4 regions of the Massilia putida genome follow, and region 2 is predicted to be linked to each of the others. Evidence: predicted binding sites of a transcription regulator. Region 2 holds the regulator's gene; each other region holds the start of a gene.
What was found. Region 2 encodes sigma-54, which starts transcription at its own class of promoters, with help from an activator protein. Its sites were predicted from a motif close to TGGCANGNAANCTGCTTT; they were not measured.

Region 1 (5,354 bases), 1.4 Mb from region 2:
CACCCGCTCGGCCTCCGACTTCTACACGGCCGGCGGCGGCATCACCGGCTTCCAGAACGGCCTGGCGATCGCCGGCGACTACATGTCGGCCGCCTCGTTCCTGGGCATTTCCGCCGCCGTGTTCGCGAACGGCTTCGACGGCCTGATCTATGCGATTGGCTTCCTCGTCGGCTGGCCCGTCATCACGTTCCTGATGGCCGAGCGCCTGCGCAACCTGGGCCGCTTCACGTTCGCCGACGTGGCCGCCTACCGCTTCGCGCAGAAGCCGGTGCGCTCGTTCGCGGCATCGGGGACGCTGGTCACCGTGCTGTTCTACCTGATCGCGCAGATGGTCGGCGCCGGCCAGCTGATCAAGCTGCTGTTCGGCCTGGACTACTGGATCGCCGTCGTCATCGTCGGCGCGCTGATGATGATCTACGTGCTGTTCGGCGGCATGACCGCGACCACCTGGGTGCAGATCATCAAGGCCGTGATGCTGCTGGGCGGCGCCTCGTTCATGGCGTTCTCCGTGCTGGCCATGTACAACTTCAGCCCGGAAGCGCTGTTCGCCAAGGCCGTCGAAGTGCACGCTACCCACGACAAGATCATGGGCCCGGGCGGCTTCATCAAGGACCCGATCTCCGGCATCTCGTTCGGCATGGCGCTGATGTTCGGCACGGCCGGCTTGCCGCACATCCTGATGCGCTTCTTCACGGTCCCGAGCGCCAAGGAAGCGCGCAAGTCCGTGCTGTGGGCCACCACCTGGATCGGCTACTTCTACATCCTGACCTTCATCATCGGCTTCGGCGCGATCGTGCTGGTCGGTACGAACCCGGCGTTCAAGGACGCTGCCGGCAAACTGCTGGGCGGTAACAACATGGCGGCCGTGCACCTCGCGAACGCCGTCGGCGGCGACGTCTTCCTCGGCTTCATCTCGGCCGTGGCCTTCGCGACCATCCTGGCCGTCGTGGCCGGCCTGACCCTGTCCGGCGCCTCGGCCGTGTCGCACGACCTGTACGCCACCGTCATCAAGAAGGGCCAGCCGGCCCCGGGCAGCGAACTGCGCGTGTCGAAGATCACCACGGTCATCCTGGGCATCATCGCCGTGCTGCTGGGTATCGTGTTCGAGAAGATCAACGTGGCCTTCATGGTCTCGCTGGCCTTCGCCATCGCCGCCTCGGCCAACTTCCCGGTGCTGTTCATGTCCGTCCTGTGGAGCAAGTGCACCACCCGCGGCGCGACCGTGGGCGGCTTCCTGGGCCTGGCCACCGCGTTCATCCTGACCGTGCTGTCGAAGTCCGTGTGGGTCGACGTGTTCCATAACGCGTCCGCCATCTTCCCGTACACGTCGCCGGCACTGTTCTCGATGACCGTCGGCTTCGTCGGCATCTGGCTGTTCTCGATCACCGACAACAGCCCGCGTGCCGCGATCGACAAGGCCGGCTTCGAAGCACAGGAAGTGCGTTCGGAGACCGGTATCGGCGCCTCCGGCGCGACGGCACACTGATCGAACCTCGATCCGCGAAACCCGCACGCGCCCGCGTGCGGGTTTTTTCGTTTACGGCGCCACGTCCCCGGCTTTTTCCGCGAACGGCCGCGCGTAACGCACCAGCGAGACCAGCGTCTTGCCCGGCTCCTCGTTGAAGATCTCGTGCGCCGAGTTCTCGAACCAGTTGTTTCGACGGCGCCTTCACCTTCGCGAACCACTCGGCCGCCGCGGACGCCGACACGTTGTAGTCGTGGCGCCCGTTGAAGATGACGATGGGGCAGGAGAAGGTCGTATAGACGCTGAAGTCCTGCGACAGCACGTCCGTCAGCATGCGGCTGCTCGAAAATTCCGTGGCGTCCCAGATCGTGCGCAGGTCGGCGTCCGTATATTCCGGCGCCAGCTTGACGGCATTCGATTCCGCGTCGGAGCCTGTTCTACCGTACACGGCGCCGCCGTAGCGCGCGAGCCATTTGCGCTGCAGGTATAAATCCTTGAGCACGAGCGGCTTGCCCGGCGCGGCATACGGCGCGATCGATGCCAGTTCGCGGATGGCTTCCCGGTTGCCTTCCCGTTGCGCCGCATCCATCGTGAACCGCCAGCCGCGGCGCTCGCTCTCCATGCCGTCGGTGATCTGGCCGATGCCGATGTAGGCGTGCAGCCAATCCGGATGGCGCTGCGCCAGCTGGATGCCGAGCGACGACCCCCACGAGTGGCCGAGCACGAAAATGCGGTCCTTGCCGAATTCCTTGCGCAGAAACGCCACCATCTCTTCGGCATCGAGCAGCATGCGCGCCCGCGTCATCGTCGGCGCCACCTTGGCCGGATCGTTGGCCGTATAGGTCTTGCCGGCGCCGCGCTGGTCCCATTGCACGACCGTGAAATACTCTTCCCAGCCGCGCTGGAAGTACCAGCTCGTCGGCATCGAGACATACCCCGGGCCGCCGTGCAGCATCAGCAGCACGGGGTTGCGCCGGTCCGTGCCGCGCACGCTGATCCACTGTTCGATGCCGCCGATGCGTACCGCGCGTGTCTCTTCGATGCCTTGCGGCGTGACGATGCGGCGCATGTCGGCGATGATGTTGACCGCGTCCGCGCGGCTGTCCGGCCCGGCGGCGCCGGCGAGCGTGGTGATGGACAGGCCGGCCAGCAGCGCGGCGCATAGCCTGGTTGAGCGTTTGAACATGGTTCCCCTTGTCGTGATCGATGCGGTCGCGCGCAGTCTGTTCAATTTCAGAGGATGTGTCAATCGTTTCATCCAATGTTTCATATTGAAACGCCGTGCAACGCGCCGTGGACTGCCGCGCTTGCCCCGTACGCCCAAGTGCTTGAAAATCCAGGCTGTCCGCGCCCGCGAGCGATTGGCACGGTCTTTGCAATGCATGAGCCATATTCATCAGACCCGCTACAGAAAGGTAAGGACATGAGCCAACAATCCGCCGGCGCCAAATTCCGCCAGGCCGTCCAGGAAGAACATCCGCTGCAGGTGATCGGCGCCATCAACGCCAACCATGCGCTGCTGGCCAAGCGGGCCGGCTACCGCGCCATCTACCTGTCCGGCGGCGGCGTCGCGGCCGGATCCCTGGGCTTGCCGGACCTCGGCATCTCGGGCCTCGAAGACGTGCTGATCGACGTGCGCCGCATCACCGACGTGTGCGACCTGCCGCTGCTCGTCGACATCGACACCGGTTTCGGTTCCTCGGCCTTCAACGTCGCGCGCACGGTCCGCTCGCTGATCAAGGCCGGCGCCGGCGCCTGCCACATCGAGGACCAGGTCGGCGCCAAGCGCTGCGGCCACCGTCCCGGCAAGGAGATCGTCAGCCAGGGCGAGATGGTCGACCGCGTGAAGGCCGCCGTCGACGCGCGCACGGACGACCAGTTCGTGATCATGGCGCGTACCGATGCGCTGGCCGTCGAAGGCCTCGACAAGGCCGTGGAACGCGCGGTCGCCTGCGTGGAGGCGGGCGCCGACATGATCTTCCCGGAAGCCATCACGAGCCTGGAGATGTACGCGCAATTCAAGAAGGCGGTCAAGGTGCCGATCCTCGCCAACATCACGGAATTCGGCGCGACGCCGCTGTTCACCGTGGACGAGCTGCGCGGCGCCGACGTCGACATCGTCCTGTACCCGCTGTCCGCGTTCCGCGCAATGAACAAGGCCGCCGAAAACGTCTATGAGGCCATCCGCCGCGACGGCACGCAGAAGAACGTCGTCGACACGATGCAGACCCGCGCCGAACTGTACGAGCGCATCGATTACCACAGCTACGAACAGAAGCTCGACGCGCTGTTCGCCCAGAACAAAGCCAAATAACAAAACGAGGAGACCAAGATGACCGACGTGAAGACCGACACCCCAACCTTCAAACCGAAAAAATCCGTTGCGCTGTCCGGCGTCGCCGCCGGCAATACCGCGCTGTGCTCCGTGGGCCGCTCCGGCAACGACCTGCACTACCGCGGCTACGACATCCTGGACGTCGCCGACAACAGCGAGTTCGAGGAAATCGCCTACCTGCTCGTGCACGGCAAGCTGCCGAACGAGGCGGAACTGCGCGGCTACAAGGCCAAGCTGAAATCGCTGCGCGGCCTGCCGCAGTCGGTGAAAGCGGCGCTGGAGGCGCTGCCGGCCGGCGCGCATCCGATGGACGTGATGCGTACCGGAGTCTCCGTCCTCGGCTGCGTGCTGCCGGAAAAGGACGACCACAACATCGCCGGCGCGCGCGACATCGCCGACCGCCTGATGGCGTCGTTCGGCTCGATGCTGCTGTACTGGTATCACTACAGCCATAACGGCAAGCGTATCGACGTGGAGACCGACGACGACTCGATCGGCGGCCACTTCCTGCATCTGCTGCACGGCACGAAGCCGTCGGACGAGTGGGTCAAGGCGATGCACACGTCGCTGATCCTGTACGCGGAGCACGAGTTCAACGCGTCGACGTTCACCGCGCGCGTCGTCGCCGGCACCGGTTCCGACATCTATTCCGCGATCACGGGCGCGATCGGCGCGCTGCGCGGTCCGAAGCACGGCGGCGCCAACGAAGCCGCGTTCGACATCCAGAAGCGCTACGAGAACGCGGACGAAGCGGAAGCCGACATTCGCAACCGCGTGGCGAACAAGGAAGTCGTCATCGGCTTCGGCCACCCGGTCTACACGATCTCCGACCCGCGCAACAAGGTGATCAAGGAAGTGGCGCGCACGCTGTCGCAAAGCGCGGGCTCGATGAAGATGTTCGACATCGCCGAGCGCCTCGAATCCGTGATGTGGGAAGTCAAAAAGATGTTCCCGAACCTCGACTGGTTCTCGGCCGTGTCGTACCACATGATGGGCGTGCCGACGGCGATGTTCACGCCGCTGTTCGTCATCTCGCGCACGTCGGGCTGGTCGGCCCACGTGATCGAGCAGCGCATCGACAACAAGATCATCCGCCCGAGCGCGAACTACGTCGGGCCGGAAGACCTGCAGTTCGTGCCGCTGGCCGAGCGTAAATAAGAGGCACGAGGCCTTCAGATAAGAGAGACGAGGTCTTCAAATCGTCATTCCCGCTTGCGCGGGAATGACGCCGGGAGGCCGCGGATGATGAGATCGAGACTATGAACAGCCAATATCGCAAACCCCTGCACGGCACCAGCCTGCATTACTTCGACGCGCGCGCCGCCGTCGACGAGATCCAGCCCGGCGCCTGGGACACGCTCCCGTACACCTCGCGCGTGCTGGCCGAAAACCTCGTGCGCCGCTGCGATCCCGTCGCGCTGGTGCCGTCGCTGAAGCAGATCATCGAGCGCCGCCGCGACCTCGATTTCCCGTGGTTCCCCGCGCGCGTCGTCTGCCACGACATCCTCGGCCAGACGGCGCTCGTCGACCTGGCCGGCCTGCGCGACGCGATCG
Region 2 (5,354 bases):
CAGGGCGAGGAGAGCGGGCCGCATGCCAACCCGGGCAACGAGCCCGATTACATCGTCGACAACTTCAGCTGGGTGCGCATGTCGGAGGCCGGCAAGCCGCGCTACGTGATCTCGGGCGAACGCCTGACGCACCGCCCGGCCGACAACACGGCCCTCGTCGACAAGCCCGTCGTGCAGAGCCTCACCACCGAGCATCCGCCCATGACGATGACGGCCGAGCACGCGCTCGTAAACCAGAACCAGAACCAGATCGACCTGACCGGCAACGTCGACATCCAGCGCCCCGGCAACGCGGCGTCGCAGCCGCTGCGGATCCGCACGGAAGTGCTGACCGTGCTGACGGACGACGAGATCGCCAAGACCGACCGGCCGATCCACATGACGCTCGGTAAAGCATCGGTCGACGCCGTGGGCATGGTGGCCAACAACGCCACCCAGCAGATCGAACTGGGCGGCCGCGGCGCAATCAGCTATCCGCCGCGCCAGTCGCGCTGAGCCCGCTGAAGCCAATAGGCCAATAGAGAGGACAACCGAATGAAAAAAATACTCGCCGCCGCCATCTTCCTGCTGGTGCCGCTGGCTGCTTCGGCCGAGAGGGCGGACGCGCTCAAGCCGATCAACATCCAGTACGACAAGGCCAACGTCGACCAGGTGACGCAGAACTATGTCGCCACCGGCAACGTGATCATCACGCGCGGCACCATGATCCTCAAGTCGGACCGCGCCGAGGTCAAGGAATCGCCGGACGGCTACCACACGTTCATCCTGACGGCCGAGCCGGGCAAGCTCGCGACCTTCCGCCAGAAGCGCGATGGCGGCCCCGACCTGTGGGACGAAGGCCGCGCCCAGCGCATCGAATACGACGAGCGCAACGACCTCGTCAAGCTGTTCTCGAAAGCGATGATCCGCCAGCTCGAGGGCCAGAAGGTCACGCAGGAAATGGACAGCAAATTCATCTCCTACGACAACCGCAAAGAGGTGCTGGTCGGCCGCAACGACGCCACCGGCGCCGACAAGCCGGGCAATGGCCGCGGCAGCATCACGCTGCAGCCGCACCGTGCGCCGGCGCAGGCGACCCCGGCGGCCGCCCCGGCACCGGCGGGCAAGCAATGACGGAGGCCCGCACGATGGACGTACGCACCGAGGTTCCGCCGGTCGAATGCGGCGGCAGCACGCTGGTCGTCAAGGGCCTGCAGAAGAGCTACGGCAAGCGCCTCGTGGTGCGCGACGTGTCGCTGCAGGTCGCGTGCGGCGAAGTCGTCGGCCTGCTGGGGCCGAACGGCGCGGGCAAGACGACGTCGTTCTACATGATCGTGGGCCTGGTGCCGTCGGACGCCGGCAGCATCGACATCAACGGCACCGACATCATGCGCCTGCCGATCCACCGGCGCGCGCTGCTGGGCCTGTCGTACCTGCCGCAGGAAGCGTCGGTGTTCCGCAAGCTGACGGTCGAAGAGAACATCCGCGCCGTGCTGGAATTGCAGCGCGAGAACGGCAAGCCGCTGACCAAGACGCGCATCGCCGAACGCCTCGACGAGCTGCTGACCGAGCTGCAGATCGAAAAGTTGCGCGAGAGCCCGGCCCTGTCGCTGTCGGGCGGCGAGCGCCGCCGCGTGGAGATCGCGCGCGCCCTCGCGACCAATCCGCGCTTCGTGCTGCTGGACGAACCGTTCGCCGGCGTGGATCCAATTGCCGTCATCGAGATCCAACGTATCGTGCGCTTCCTGAAGGAGCGCGGCATCGGCGTGCTGATCACGGACCATAATGTGCGCGAGACGCTCGGCATCTGCGACCGCGCCTACATCATCAACCAGGGGGCGGTGCTGGCATCCGGCCGACCCGACGACATCATCGCCAATGAATCGGTGCGCCGCGTTTACCTGGGCGAACACTTCCGAATGTAGTCATGAAACAGACGCTGCAACTCAAGACTTCACAGCACCTTGCACTGACGCCCCAACTCCAGCAATCGATCCGGCTGTTGCAGCTGTCGACTCTGGAGCTGCACCAGGAAATCGAGCAGGTCTTGAGCGAGAACCCCTTGCTCGAACGGCTCGACGATCCGCTCGACCGGTCGGTGCGCCTGCTGGCCGACGGCGCCATCAACAGCGCGCCGGCATCGACGCAGGCCGGTGAGGCGCCGGCCGCGCAGGGCTCGGGCGAGGAGGGCGGCGCGCCCGCCGAGCATGGCAATGGCGAGAACGGCGAAGCGGGTGGCGACAGCGGCGAAGGCGGCGGCAGCGAAGCCGGCGAGGACTGGGGCGAGTACGGCCGCAGCGGCAGCGGCGGCGACGATGAAGACGGCCGCCCGCAACTGGAAGCGAGTCCCGTCACGCTGCGCGAGCACCTGATGGAGCAGGTGCGCCTGACGTGCTGCGCGCCGCGCGACTGCGCGCTCGTGGAACTCGTCGTCGATGCGCTGGACGACAACGGTTATCTGGAAGAGCCGCTGGAAGACATCCACGCGCGCCTGCCGGCCGAACTGGAGATCGAGTTCGAGGAATTGCGCATGGCGCTCGCCCTCGTGCAAAGCATGGACCCGCCCGGCGTGGGTGCGCGCAGCGCGGCCGAATGCCTGGCCCTGCAGATCCGCCGCATGCCCGGCGTGCCGCTCGTCACGCGGCGCATGGCGCTCGTCATCGTCGAAAAATACCTGACGTGGTTCGCGCAGCGTGAATTCAACAAGCTCAAAAAGGCGCTCGATTGCGACGACGAAGACCTGCGCGAAGCCCAGGCCGTCATCCGCCAGTGCAACCCCCATCCGGGCGCGGCGTTCGCCTCGGATGTGTCGGACTTCGTCGTGCCCGACGTGATCGTGCGCCGCGCCAAGGACGGCTGGAGCGTGCAGCTGAATCCGGAAGTGATGCCGCGCCTGCGCGTGAACAGCCTGTACGCCTCGCTGATGAAGCAGGGGAAATCAGAAACACAGCTGGGTGCACAGTTGCAGGAAGCCAAGTGGCTCATCAAGAATATGCGGCAGCGCTTCGACACGATCCTGCGCGTGGCCCAGGCTATTGTGGATCGCCAGCGCAACTTTTTCTCGCATGGCGCAGTCGCGATGCGGCCCCTTGTTTTACGTGAGATAGCTGATACACTAGGTCTACACGAGAGCACAATTTCTCGAGTCACAACTCAGAAATATATGCTGACCCCGCACGGCATGTTCGAGTTGAAGTATTTCTTCGGGAGTCACGTTGCCACCGAAGCGGGAGGCGAAGCATCGTCGACGGCAATACGGGCCCTCATCGTACAACTGACAGGAGCAGAAGACCCCAAGAATCCCTTATCCGACAGCAAGATCGCGGAGATGCTAGGGGAACAGGGAATGGTGATCGCGCGGCGCACGGTCGCGAAGTACCGTGAGGCGCTGAAGATTCCACCCGTCAGCCTCCGCAAATCCTTGTAGCAAACTCTTGCAACAACGTTGCCATTTGCGCTTGATGCGCGCACGGCAACGCATCTTCAAAGGAGTGTGTATGAATCTCACAATCAGCGGACATCATCTCGATGTAACTCCAGCCATCCGAGAATACGTACAGAACAAGCTCGAACGCATCACCCGCCATTTCGATCAAGTGATCGATTCCCACGTCATCCTCTGCATCGACAATCTCACCGAGAAAGAAAAACGCCAGAAAGCGGAGATCAACCTGCGTGTCGCGGGCAAGATCGTCCATGTCGCCAGTGCCGCGCACGATTTATATGCCGCGATCGACATGCTGATGGACCGCCTCGACCGTCAGGTCGTCAAGTACAAGCAAATGCTCAAGGATCATGACAACGCGTGCATCAAGCGCATGTCCGAAGGAGGAGAGGAAGCTGCCGTCGCGGCGTGATACCACGCCAGCCGCAGCACCGAGGAACGAAGGGCGCATTGGCGCCCTTTTCGTTTTTATGGGCGCTACAATGTATCTCTGATTATTTCAATAACAAGGAGGAGCCTCGCAAAACCGTCGCGAGCGGCAGCAATGTTGTTTGAGAAGCGCAGCTGTACGACGAGTACAGCGAGCATCGCGGAACGACAGTGCAACGCGCAGCAGGTTTTTCGACGCGCCGAAGAGACATGACCGAACACGTACTGACGCGGATCGCCAACCGCACGGGCATCATCACCCTGGACCGACCGAAAGCGCTGAACTCGCTGTCGCTGGACATGGTCCGCGCACTCACTGCGACGCTGCTCGCCTGGCGCGAACATGCCGGCATCGACGCCGTCGTCATCGCCAGCACGAGCGAGAAAGCCTTGTGCGCCGGCGGCGACATCCGCTTCTTCCATGAGGCCGGCAAAGCCACGCCGCAGACGGGCAGTCCGCTGCTGGAAGATTTCTTCACCGAGGAATACGCGCTCAACCACCTGATCCACTTTTACCCGAAGCCGTATATCGCGCTGATGGATGGCGTGGTGATGGGCGGCGGCATGGGCATCGCCCAGGGCGGGCCGGATTGCGGCCTGCGCATCGTGACGGAGCGCTCGAAGATCGCCATGCCCGAGGTGAACATCGGCCTGTTTCCGGACGTGGGCGGCAGCCACTTCCTGTCGCATGCGCCGGGCCGCCTAGGCCACTACCTTGGCGTGACGGGCGTGACCATCGGCGCCGCGGACGCCATCTACGTCGGCCTGGCCGACGTGTTCGTACCGGCCGCCCAACTGGACGCGCTGCGCGCGCTGATCGAGTCGACGCCAGGCGCGGAACTGCCGGGCGCGATCCGCGCGTTTGCCGCGCCGTTCGCGCCCGACGCCGGCGAGCTGGCAGCGCAGCGCGAGGCGATCGACCGCCACTTCGGCGCGGACTCCGTCGCGGCCGTGATGGCATCGCTGGAAACCGATGCGAGCCCGTTCGCGCACAAGACGCTGGCCACGATGCGCCAGCGCTCGCCGCTGATGATGTCCGTGACGCGCGAGATGCTCGTGCGCGGCGCAAGCCTCGGCGTGGCCGACTGCCTGCGCATGGAACGCTCGCTCGTGCGCCGCACGTTCGAACACGGCGAGGTGCTGGAAGGCGTGCGCGCGCTCGTGATCGACAAGGACAATACGCCGCAGTGGAAACCGCCTCTGCTCGCCGACGTCACGCCGGAGATGGTGGCGTGGTTTTTCGCGCCCGTGTGGCCGGCGCACGCGCATCCGCTGCGCGATCTGCGCGATTCGTGATCGAACTGCGCTTCGAGTCCGAGCTGGCCGCCGCACCGGACACGGTGTGGCGATGGGCGACGTCGGTCGACGGCATTGCCGACGAGATGTCGCCGCTGCTGCGCATGACGTTCCCGCGCGGGATGCGTGCGCTGCCTGCGGATGCCTGCGCACCGGGCCAGCGCCTGTGCCGCAGCTGGCTTCTTTTGCTGCGCGTGCTGCCCAT
Region 3 (5,354 bases), 1.2 Mb from region 2:
CGCGGCAATCCAGGCCTTCGCCGATGACGCGATGGCCAACCGTTCGGTCGATACCTCGACCGAGCGGCCTTACGAACTGGACCGCTGCCACGCACTGCGCCTCGATGGCCCCGCCGTCGAAACGTACTATCCGCGCTGGTCGCTAAAGGCGGTGCCGGGGTAGTGTTGTCCGGAGTAGACTCCGGATTTGTCGCTTTATTTATTCATTCGCATTTCTAAACTACATCAGTAACAGAAGAAGGGAAGCCAGCATGAAAATCCATGAGTATCAGGGCAAAGAGATCCTCCGAAAATTCGGAGTGACCGTTCCGCGCGGCATTCCGTGCTTGTCGGTTGACGAGGCTGTCAAGGCAGCTGAAGAGCTGGGCGGTCCGGTCTGGGTGGTCAAGGCCCAGATCCATGCTGGCGGCCGCGGCAAGGGCGGCGGCGTGAAAGTCGCCAAGTCGCTGGAACAAGTGCGTGAATACGCGAACCAGATCCTGGGCATGCAGCTGGTGACCCACCAGACCGGTCCGGAAGGCCAGAAAGTCCGCCGCCTGCTGATCGAAGAAGGCGCCGACATCAAGAAAGAACTGTACGTGTCGATGGTCACCGACCGCGTCACCCAGCGCGTCGTGCTGATGGCCTCGTCGGAAGGCGGCATGGACATCGAAGAAGTCGCACACAGCAACCCGGAAAAGATCCACACCATCGCCATCGATCCGGCCGTCGGCCTGACCGACGCCGACGCTGACAGCATCGCCGCCAAGATCGGCGTGCCGGAAGCCTCGATCCCGGCTGCCCGCGCCAACCTGCAAGGCCTGTACAAAGCCTACTGGGACACCGACGCATCGCTGGCCGAAATCAACCCGCTGATCCTGACCGGCGACGGCAAAGTCATCGCCCTGGACGCCAAGTTCAACTTCGACTCGAACGCCCTGTTCCGCCATCCGGAAATCGTCGCCTACCGCGACCTGGACGAAGAAGATCCGGCTGAAGTCGAAGCATCGAAATTCGACCTGGCCTACATCTCGCTGGACGGCAACATCGGCTGCCTGGTGAACGGCGCCGGCCTGGCCATGGCCACCATGGACACCATCAAGCTGTTCGGCGGCGAGCCGGCCAACTTCCTGGACGTCGGCGGCGGCGCGACCGCCGAGAAGGTCACGGAAGCCTTCAAGATCATGCTGAAGAACCCGGGCCTGAAAGCCATCCTGGTCAACATCTTCGGCGGCATCATGCGCTGCGACGTGATCGCCGAAGGCGTGATCACCGCATCGAAGGCCGTGTCGCTGCAAGTGCCGCTGGTCGTCCGCATGAAGGGCACCAACGAAGACCTGGGCAAGAAGATGCTGGCCGACTCCGGCCTGCCGATCATCTCGGCTGACACCATGGAAGACGCAGCGAAGCAGGTCGTTGCCGCTGCAGCTGGCCAAGCTTAATTCGCGAAGGAAATAAAATGTCGATTCTGATTAACAAAGACACCAAAGTCATCACCCAAGGTATCACCGGCAAGACCGGCCAATTCCACACCCGCATGTGCCGCGACTACGCGAACGGCCGTGAAGCCTTCGTTGCCGGCGTGAACCCGAAGAAAGCCGGTGAGGACTTCGAGGGTATCCCCATCTTCGCGAGCGTCAAGGAAGCCAAGCAGGAAACCGGCGCCACCGTGTCGGTCATCTACGTCCCGCCGGCAGGCGCCGCCGCCGCCATTTGGGAAGCCGTCGAAGCCGAGCTGGACCTGGCGATTTGCATCACCGAAGGCATCCCCGTCCGTGACATGATGGAAGTCAAGGATCGCATGGCCAAGGCCGGTTCGAAGACCCTGCTGCTGGGCCCGAACTGCCCGGGTCTGATCACGCCGGACGAGATCAAGATCGGCATCATGCCGGGTCACATCCACAAGAAAGGCCGCATCGGCGTCGTGTCCCGTTCGGGCACGCTGACGTACGAAGCCGTCGGTCAGCTGACCGCGCTGGGCCTGGGCCAATCGTCGGCAGTCGGCATCGGCGGCGACCCGATCAACGGTCTGAAGCACATCGACGTGATGAAGATGTTCAACGACGATCCGGACACGGACGCCGTCATCATGATCGGCGAGATCGGCGGCCCGGACGAGGCCAACGCTGCTTACTGGATCAAGGACAACATGAAGAAGCCGGTCGTCGGCTTCATCGCTGGCGTCACCGCGCCGCCGGGCAAGCGCATGGGCCACGCCGGCGCGCTGATTTCGGGCGGTGCCGACACCGCGCAAGCCAAGCTGGAAATCATGGAAGCCTGCGGCATTACGGTGACTAAGAACCCGTCGGAAATGGCGCGTCTGCTGAAGGCGATGCTGTAATCCCGCGGATCCGTATCCGATGAAACGGGACGCTTCGGCGTCCCGTTTTTTTTCGTCCAGGCGGGCACGACAAGCTGACAATTTTTGTCGCAACTCAACAAAATCCGGCAGGATGACAATTTTCGCCATGCCCGGTGACAAAAATTGTCATGCGGCAATGCGGAAAACACGCGAAAACCCACAATTTGATAGCACGGTGCTAACGATTCCATACGGAAACGACCTGGCACGGCGGTTGCATATAGTACAGGGCAGAAGCAAGCAGTACCGAATACGAAACACCCTTTAATTTGCAGTGCCCCCAACCTGGAGAAACATCATGAAAGCACCGAAAATCGTCAAGAAGGCCCAAGCCGGCTTCACCCTGATCGAACTGATGATCGTTGTCGCGATTATCGGTATCCTGGCCGCCGTGGCGATCCCGGCTTACCAGGACTACGTCGCCAAGTCGAAATTCGCCGCCGCGCTGGGCGAAGTGTCGGCCGGCAAGACCGCCTTTGAAGTCAAGCTGAACGAAGGCGCAACGCCGAGCACGCCTGCAGACGTCGGCTTGTCGACCACCGCCACCGCCAACTGCTCGAGCTTCACCGTGACCGGCACCACGCTGACCTGCGCCATCGTCGGCGGCCCGTCGACCGTCTCCGGCCAGAATATCGTCCTGACCCGCGATGTCAACGGTGGCTGGAGCTGCGCCGCAGCGACTATCAAGCAAAAGCTGATCGGCACCACCGGCGTCTGCGTCGGCCAGAGCTAATCGGACCTCGTCTCCCGACGATCCTTCTGAAAATGCCGCTCAGTGTAAGCTGGGCGGCATTTTTTATTACTTTCCGCCATGACGACAACGACTGCAACCGCCAAGCTTGACAATCATCCCGTTTGGAAGCGGATCGTGCCGGCCGCTTACCTGTTCGCCTTGATTGTCGTTTTGGGGATCAATTTCTTGAGCAGGATAGGACACGACGAGCAGCGTATCCATGAAATCGCGTTCCTGCTGCTGGCAGGACTCACCCTTGTCCTCGCCCGATCCGATGGGCTGATCGCGTTCTTCGGCGCTTCCTGGGGAGGCCGCAGCCTCGCCCTGTTTTTCGCCTACGGTGCCGTGGCCGCCACGATGGCCTACGCGCCCGGTTATGCCGGGGTCGAGGTGGCGATGTTCGTGCTGCTGCTGGCCATGGCGCTGGCAATCGCCGCCCAGGTCCAGCGCGGCGGCATGCCGGTGATGCAGATAGCGCTGCAGGCCCTCGGTTGCGCCGCCGTGCTGCATGCGGTGCGCATCGTCGTCAATTACTGCGCTTCATTCGCGCTTGGCACCCATCTGGAAGCCCTGGACTTCGCGCCCGGCTTCAGCAATATCCGCTTTTTCAACCATACGCAGACGGTGCTGCTTCCGCTGCTGGTCCTCCTTTGCTGCCTGACGCCACGCGCGTCCCGCTTGCGTTACCTCTGGCTGACGCTGGTATCGCTCTGGTGGCTCAGCATCATCGCCACGACGGGCCGCGGCAGCCTGCTGGGACTCGCGGCCGGCGTCGTGTTCGCCGCGATCGTGCTGCGGCGTTCCGCAGTCGCCTACCTGAAGACATTCGCGGTGACCTTCGCAGGCGGTATCGCCATGTATGTCGTCTTCCTCGTCATCGTGCCGGTGCTCGCCGGCAACGGCAGCTTCGGCGCCCTCGACTATGCGCTCGAACGTAGCAAGAACGATCCTTCGAGCATGCGCTCCTTTATATGGGGAAATGCTCTCGAACTGATCCGCCAGCATCCCTGGTTCGGCGTCGGTCCCATGCACTTCGCCCACGATGCGCTCCGCTTCCGCCTGGCGGCGCATCCGCATGACTGGGTGCTGCAGATTGCGGTCGAGTGGGGCTTGCCGGCGCTGCCGTTGCTTGGCTTCGCCTTGTTCCAGGGCATGAGTGCGCTCGTGCGTTCGCGCGCGGGCATGTCGTCCGTCGAAGGCGGCAGTGTCGTATTGCCGGCATTGCTGGTCAGCGGCGCCGCGGTGCTCGTCGACGGCCTGGTTTCGGGCCTGATCGTGATGCCCCAGAGCCAGTTGGCGATCGCCCTGTACCTCGGATTCGCCATTGCCTGGGTACGCATGAGCGCCCCGGCGGCGCAGCCGCCGCGTGCAGCCGGCGGGGCAACGCGACTCGCCACCATGTTGATCCTGCTGGTCGCGCTGGTTGCCCTGGCCGGGGGCGTCTACGCCGATGTCGTCGACGTGATGAACGACGGTACGCCGAACGCCGCCGTGAACCGGGGCCTGCGCTGGCCGCGCCTGTGGGAACTGGGCTTTTTTTGAGCGATAGCGGGCCGGCGGCGCTTACACGATCTTTTGCCGATCCGCCGGCAACCCTTCATACGTCAGATTCCGCAACAGCGTGCAGCGCACCGGATCCAGGTCCGTCATTTACTGTTTCAGGTGCTGATCCAGCCAGCCGATGACGGTGTGATGCCACAGCAACGAGTTGGCGGGTTTCAGGACCCAGTGATTCTCGTCCGGGAACACGAGCAGCTTGCTGTCGATGCCGCGGCGCTGCAGTGCCGTGAACGTGGACAGGCCCTGGGCCGTCGGGATGCGGAAGTCGAGGTCGCCCTGCACGACGAGCATCGGCGTCTTCCACTTGTTCACGTGCAGCACGGGGTTGAAGCGCTCATGCTTTTCCGGTACGGTGAAATACGGGCCGCCGTTTTCCCAGTCGGTGAACCATTGTTCTTCGGTGGAATAGGCCATGCCGCGGGTGTCGAACACGCCGTCGTGGTTGACGATGCATTTGAACCCGTCCGACCAGTTGCCCTCGATCCAGTTCATCATATAGCCGCCGTATGAGGCGCCCAGCGCGCATGCGTGCGAGCGGTCCAGCCAGGCATATTTCGCCTCGGCCGCGGCCAGACCTTTTTTCAGGTCCTCGAGCGGCTTGCCGCCCCAGTCGCCACTGATGGCATCCGTGAATTTCTGGCCATAGCCGGTCGAGCCGTGGAAATCGATGAACACGGTCGCGTAGCCGGCGCCCGCATACACCTGCGGGTTCCAGCGGTA
Region 4 (5,354 bases), 300 kb from region 2:
ATGAGGGCAATATCTGGACGTCCGCCGGTATGACCGCGTGCGTCGATCTGTGCCTGGCCCTCGTCGAAAGCGACCATGGCATCGAGCTGTCGCGCAACATCGCCCGCAAGCTGGTGGTCTACCACCGCCGCAGCGGCGGCCAGTCGCAGTTCTCGGCCCTGCTGGAACTGGAGCCGAAATCCGACCGCATCCAGCAGGCATTGGCCTACGCCAAGACCCATTTGCGCAAGCCGCTGTCCGTGGACGAGTTGGCCGAAGCGGCCAACCTGAGCACGCGCCAGTTCAGCCGCACCTTCCGCATCGAGACGGGCCAGTCGCCCGCGCGCGCGATCGAGGTGCTGCGCGTGGAAGCGGCACGCGCCATGATCGAGGGCAGCAACCACTCGATCGACGTGGTGGCGCGCGAGACCGGCTTCTCCGATCCCGAGCGCATGCGCCGCGCCTTCCTGCGCGCCTTCGGCCAGCCGCCCCAGGCCATCAAGCGCGCGGCACGCGAGCAGGCATCGGCCGGGCTCGCCTGATTCCCCGTATCAGCGATCGCGTAAGCCGCGCCGGTACTGGATCGCCTCGGCCACGTGGGCGGGCTTCACCGTCTCGGATTCCGCCAGGTCGGCGACCGTGCGCGCCACCTTGAGCACGCGGTGGTAGGCGCGCGCCGACCAGTGCAGGTGCTGCATAGCGTCGCCCAGCAGCCGCTCGGCGGCGTCGTCGAGGCGGCAGTGGGTGTCGATCTCGCGCGTCGTCAGCTTTTGATTGGCCTTGCCCTGGCGCGCCAGCTGGCGCGCATGCGCGCACGCGACTCTTTCCGCGATGGCCGCGCTCGGCTCCCCGTCGGCCAGTTGGGCCATCGTGTCCGGCGCCATCGCCGTCATGGGCACCTGGATGTCGATGCGGTCGAGGAGGGGGCCGGAAATGCGGTCCTGGTAGCGCTGGACGGCGTCCGGCGTGCAGCGGCATTTATTTGATGGATGGCCCAGCCAGCCGCACGGGCACGGATTCATCGCCGCGATCAATTGAAAGTTCGCGGGGAAGTCGGCCTGGCGGGCAGCGCGCGAGATCGTGATGGCGCCCGTTTCCAGCGGTTCGCGCAGTACTTCCAGCACCTTGCGGTCGAATTCCGGGAGCTCGTCCAGGAACAGGACGCCGTGATGGGCCAGCGAAATTTCTCCGGGCCGCGGCACTTGTCCCCCGCCGACGAGGGCCACGCCGGAACTCGTGTGGTGCGGATTGCGGAACGGCCGCCGTCGCCAACGTTCGATGGCGAAGCTGCCGGCCAGCGACTGGAGCGCGGCCGTCTCCAGCGCTTCGTCCTCGCACATCGGCGGCAGCAGGCCGGGGAAGCGGGACGCCAGCATGCTCTTGCCGGCGCCCGGCGGTCCGATCAGCAGCACGGAGTGAAGGCCCGCGGCCGCCACCTCGAGCGCGCGCTTGACCTGCTGCTGGCCCTTGACGTCGGCGAAGTCCGGGTACACGGGCGCATCATCGGACGACGCGGGCCGGTAGCGCTGCAAGCGCGCGTCGTCGGCCTTGGCGGCGAAGTGCGCACACACCTCCAGCAACGAGCGGGCGGGATAGATGGCGGCGTCCGTCACGAGCGCCGCTTCGTCCGCGTTCGCCCAGGGCAGCACGAAGGCGCGCGCCGGCGCGTCGCCATCGGTGTGCCGGCGCAGCATCGCGAAACTCATCGCCAGCGCGCCACGCACGGGGCGCAGTTCTCCCGACAGCGACAGTTCGCCGGCGAATTCATAGCCGTCCAGCGCCGCGGCCGGGATCTGTTCGGACGCGGCCAGGATGCCCAGCGCGATGGGCAAGTCGAACCGGCCCGATTCCTTGGGCAGTTCGGCCGGCGCGAGGTTGATCGTGATGCGCCGGCTCGGGACCTCGAAGCCCGAGTTCTGCAGCGCGGCGCGTACGCGGTCCTTCGACTCGCGCACCTCGGCGTCGGCAAGACCCACGATATTCATGGCCGGCAGCCCGTTGGCCAGGTGGACTTCCACGCTGACGGCGGGCGCTTCCATGCCGGCGAGGGCGCGGCTCCTGAGGACGGCGAGGCTCAATCGGGTTCCTTCAGCGGTGGACGAGGCCTCATCTTAGGCAAGCGGAACGGATGCCTGTTGAGAGGGGACAGGCATGGACACCGAACTTTTTTCGCGTGCGCTCTGGTAATGTAGCGGGCCCGGCCGCCTGGCCGGCCTTGATCCTATCGACGCATGCCCAGACTGATTCTTGCCCTGCTTGCCCTCGCGCTCCTGTTCTGCCTGCTGTGCGGGCCTGTGACGTGGGTGGCGCTGCGCCTGTGGCGGCGCGGGGATCCGGGCGCGTTCCGGCCGCTGCGGGCCGTATGGATCGCGCAAGTGGCGCTGGCGTGTGCGTTGGTCTTTGCAGCGGACAGCGCCGGGTTGACCAATCCGGTGGGCTGGATGGTGGCGATCGTGCTCGCGGTCAGCCTGGGCGGCGCGGCCTTGTTCGCGGCGTGGCGGTTGATGGTGCGGTTCGCGAGGTGAGGGCGGCGCAAGGCCGCCCGTAGGGCTCAAGCCTTGGTATCGGCGGCCGCCAGCTTTGCTTCCAGTTCGGCCACGCGCAGTTCGAGCGCGTCGAGCTTGGCGCGCGTCTTCGCCAGCACCTGGGCCTGGATGTCGAACTCTTCGCGCGTCACGAGGTCGAGCTTCGAAAAACCCTGGGTCATCATCGCCTTGACGTTGCGTTCGATGTCCTTGGCGGGCGAGTTCTCGAAGACTTCGTTGAGCTTGCCCTGCAAATCATTAAAAAAATTGTTCATTTCACACTATTCCTTGAGTCGGCGCGCCGCACCAATGTGGTGCGCATGGTCCTGAATTGGTGCGTGCACCGTGACGGCGCACGCGTCCTGGTCTCGTTTGTTTTTTGAAACCAAAAAAGTGGGGGCATAAGGCGCGAAAAACAAGCGAGTACCGGGGCCGACAAGGGGTGGCACGCATCCTGCTAATCAACCATAAACCATAACGAGGTCGCGATCCCGGATTGTAAACCGCAACTCAAGAATATGTTCAACTACAAGGGAGTGTGTATGAAGCGTCGTAACAGCAATTGGCCCCACGTTGCAGTATTGGCCGTCAGCCTGTGGAGCCTTGGCATCGGGCTGGCCGGCGCCGAGGAGCAGAAGCCGGACAATGAGGTGAGCTTCAATGCGGCGCTGACGAGCGATTATCGCTACCGCGGCATTTCCCAATCGCGTCTGGACCCCGCGCTGCAGGGCGGCGCCGACTACACCCACAACCCGACCGGCCTGTACGCGGGCACCTGGCTGTCCACCATCAAGTGGACCAAGGATGCGGGCGGCAGCGGCGACGTCGAATGGGATTTCTACGGCGGCAAGCGCGGCAACATCACCAGCGACATCACCTATGACGTGGGCGGCCTGTACTACTTCTACCCGAGCAACGGCCTGCATCCGAATGCCAACACCTTCGAACTGTACGGGCAGCTCGGTTTCGGCCCGGCCTACGTCAAGTACTCGCATTCGCTGACGAACCTGTTCGGCACGGCCGACAGCAAGGGCAGCGGCTACCTGGACATCGGCGCCAACGTCGACGTCGGCAGCGGCTTCACGCTGAACCTGCATGCCGGCCGCCAGAACGTGCGTCATAACGGTTCGCTTTCCTACATTGACTACAAGCTCGGCGTGACCAAGGACCTGGGCGTCTGCTCGGTGGCCCTGGCGTGGATCAAGGCCGACACCAGTGCCTACCGGAGCCCGTCCGCGGAAAACCTGGGCAAGTCCGCGGCCCTGCTCACTGTTTCAAAAACTTTCTGAAGAGGCAATCGTATGAAAATGATTACCGCCATCATCAAACCCTTCAAGCTCGACGAGGTGCGTGAAGCCCTCTCGGAAATCAACGTCCAGGGTATCACCGTGACCGAAGTGAAGGGTTTCGGCCGCCAGAAGGGCCATACCGAGCTCTACCGCGGCGCGGAATACGTCGTCGATTTCCTGCCGAAGACCAAGATCGAGGCAGCGGTCGACGACGCCATCGTCGACCAGGTGATCGATACGATCCAGAGCGCCGCGCGCACCGGCAAGATCGGTGACGGCAAAATTTTCGTCTCCAACCTGGAGCAGGTAGTCCGTATCCGTACCGGTGAAACCGGCAACGAAGCGCTGTAAGGGGAATCCGATGATCCACACCATCACAAAACTGATCGCAGGCGTATCCGTCGCCATGGCGCTGGCCGCATCCGCCCCGGCCCTGGCCCAGGATGCCGCCAAACCGGCAGCAATCGCCGCTGCCGCACCGGCCGCCAGCGCACCGGCCGCCCCGGCGGCCGCGGCACCGGCAGCATCGGCGCCTGTCGCTGCGGCCGCTGCCGCCCCGGCCGCCCCGGCCGCCGCCGCCGCACCGACCCCGCAGAAGGGCGACACCGCCTGGATGATGGTCGCCACCCTGCTGGTGATCATGATGACGATCCCGGGCCTGGCCCTGTTCTACGGCGGCCTGGTCCGCTCCAAGAACATGCTGTCCGTGCTGCTGCAGGTCTTCATGATCTTCGCCGTCATCATCGTGCTGTGGTGCCTGTACGGCTACTCGCTGGCGTTCACGGAGAACACCGCGTTCATCGGCGGCTTCGACCGTCTGTTCCTGAACGGCATCTGGGATCCGGCCAAGGCCACGTTCGCGACGGCGGCCACCTTCAGCAAGGGCGTCGTCATCCCCGAGTTCGTCTACGTGGCGTTCCAGGGCACGTTCGCGGCCATTACCTGCGGCCTGATCATCGGCGCCTTCGCCGAGCGCGCCCGCTTCTCGGCCGTGCTGCTGTTCGTCGTGCTGTGGTTCACGTTCGGCTACCTGCCGGTCGCCCACATGGTCTGGTTCTGGACCGGTCCGGACGCCATCACCGCCGCCACCCTCGACGCCGAGACCGCCAAGGCCGGCTGGCTGTTCCAGAAGGGCGCCCTCGACTTCGCGGGCGGCACCGTGGTGCACATCAACGCCGCTATCGCCGGCCTCGTCGGTGCAGTCCTGATCGGCAAGCGCGTCGGCTACGGCCGTGAATCGATGGCGCCGCACTCGCTGACGATGACCATGATCGGCGCCTCGCTGCTGTGGGTGGGCTGGTTCGGCTTCAATGCCGGTTCGGCCCTGGAAGCGGGCGACGTCGCCGCGCTGGCCTTCATCAACACCCTGCTGGCCACCGCCGCCGCCACCGTGTCGTGGGTCTTCGGCGAGTGGATCACCAAGGGCAAGCCGTCGATGCTGGGCGGCGCCTCGGGTGCCGTCGCCGGCCTCGTCGCCATCACCCCGGCCTGCGGCTACGTCGGTCCGATGGGCGCACTGATCATCGGCCTCGTCGCCGGCATCGTCTGCCTGTGGGGCGTG

Region 1: a site for sigma-54 is predicted at 2,828-2,845, ahead of prpB (methylisocitrate lyase). Genes of this name have one in related genera too.
Region 3: a site for sigma-54 is predicted at 2,545-2,562, ahead of BVG12_RS35165 (pilin). Genes of this name have one in related genera too.
Region 4: a site for sigma-54 is predicted at 2,948-2,965, ahead of BVG12_RS23660 (TorF family putative porin). Genes of this name have one in related genera too.

The regions. Positions count from the first base shown of each region.
Region 1 is NZ_CP019038.1:5,896,138-5,901,491, forward strand. It holds gene BVG12_RS28470 (cation acetate symporter) at 1-1,486, shown strand, start outside; gene BVG12_RS28475 (alpha/beta hydrolase) at 1,383-2,651, opposite strand; gene prpB (methylisocitrate lyase) at 2,889-3,779, shown strand; gene prpC (bifunctional 2-methylcitrate synthase/citrate synthase) at 3,798-4,958, shown strand; gene acnD (Fe/S-dependent 2-methylisocitrate dehydratase AcnD) at 5,060-5,354, shown strand, end outside.
Region 2 is NZ_CP019038.1:4,519,099-4,524,452, forward strand. It holds gene lptC (LPS export ABC transporter periplasmic protein LptC) at 1-495, shown strand, start outside; gene lptA (lipopolysaccharide transport periplasmic protein LptA) at 535-1,113, shown strand; gene lptB (LPS export ABC transporter ATP-binding protein) at 1,110-1,904, shown strand; gene BVG12_RS22290 (RNA polymerase factor sigma-54) at 1,907-3,406, shown strand; gene hpf (ribosome hibernation-promoting factor, HPF/YfiA family) at 3,477-3,836, shown strand; gene BVG12_RS22300 (enoyl-CoA hydratase/isomerase family protein) at 4,064-5,149, shown strand; gene BVG12_RS22305 (Rv1443c family protein) at 5,146-5,354, shown strand, end outside.
Region 3 is NZ_CP019038.1:3,363,765-3,369,118, reverse strand. It holds gene BVG12_RS17185 (DUF2889 domain-containing protein) at 1-163, shown strand, start outside; gene sucC (ADP-forming succinate--CoA ligase subunit beta) at 252-1,421, shown strand; gene sucD (succinate--CoA ligase subunit alpha) at 1,439-2,320, shown strand; gene BVG12_RS35165 (pilin) at 2,640-3,074, shown strand; gene BVG12_RS17165 (O-antigen ligase family protein) at 3,153-4,616, shown strand; gene BVG12_RS17160 (S9 family peptidase) at 4,725-5,354, opposite strand, start outside.
Region 4 is NZ_CP019038.1:4,815,554-4,820,907, forward strand. It holds gene BVG12_RS23640 (GlxA family transcriptional regulator) at 1-521, shown strand, start outside; gene BVG12_RS23645 (YifB family Mg chelatase-like AAA ATPase) at 531-2,057, opposite strand; gene BVG12_RS23650 (hypothetical protein) at 2,211-2,504, shown strand; gene BVG12_RS23655 (accessory factor UbiK family protein) at 2,531-2,779, opposite strand; gene BVG12_RS23660 (TorF family putative porin) at 3,047-3,793, shown strand; gene BVG12_RS23665 (P-II family nitrogen regulator) at 3,806-4,144, shown strand; gene BVG12_RS23670 (ammonium transporter) at 4,155-5,354, shown strand, end outside.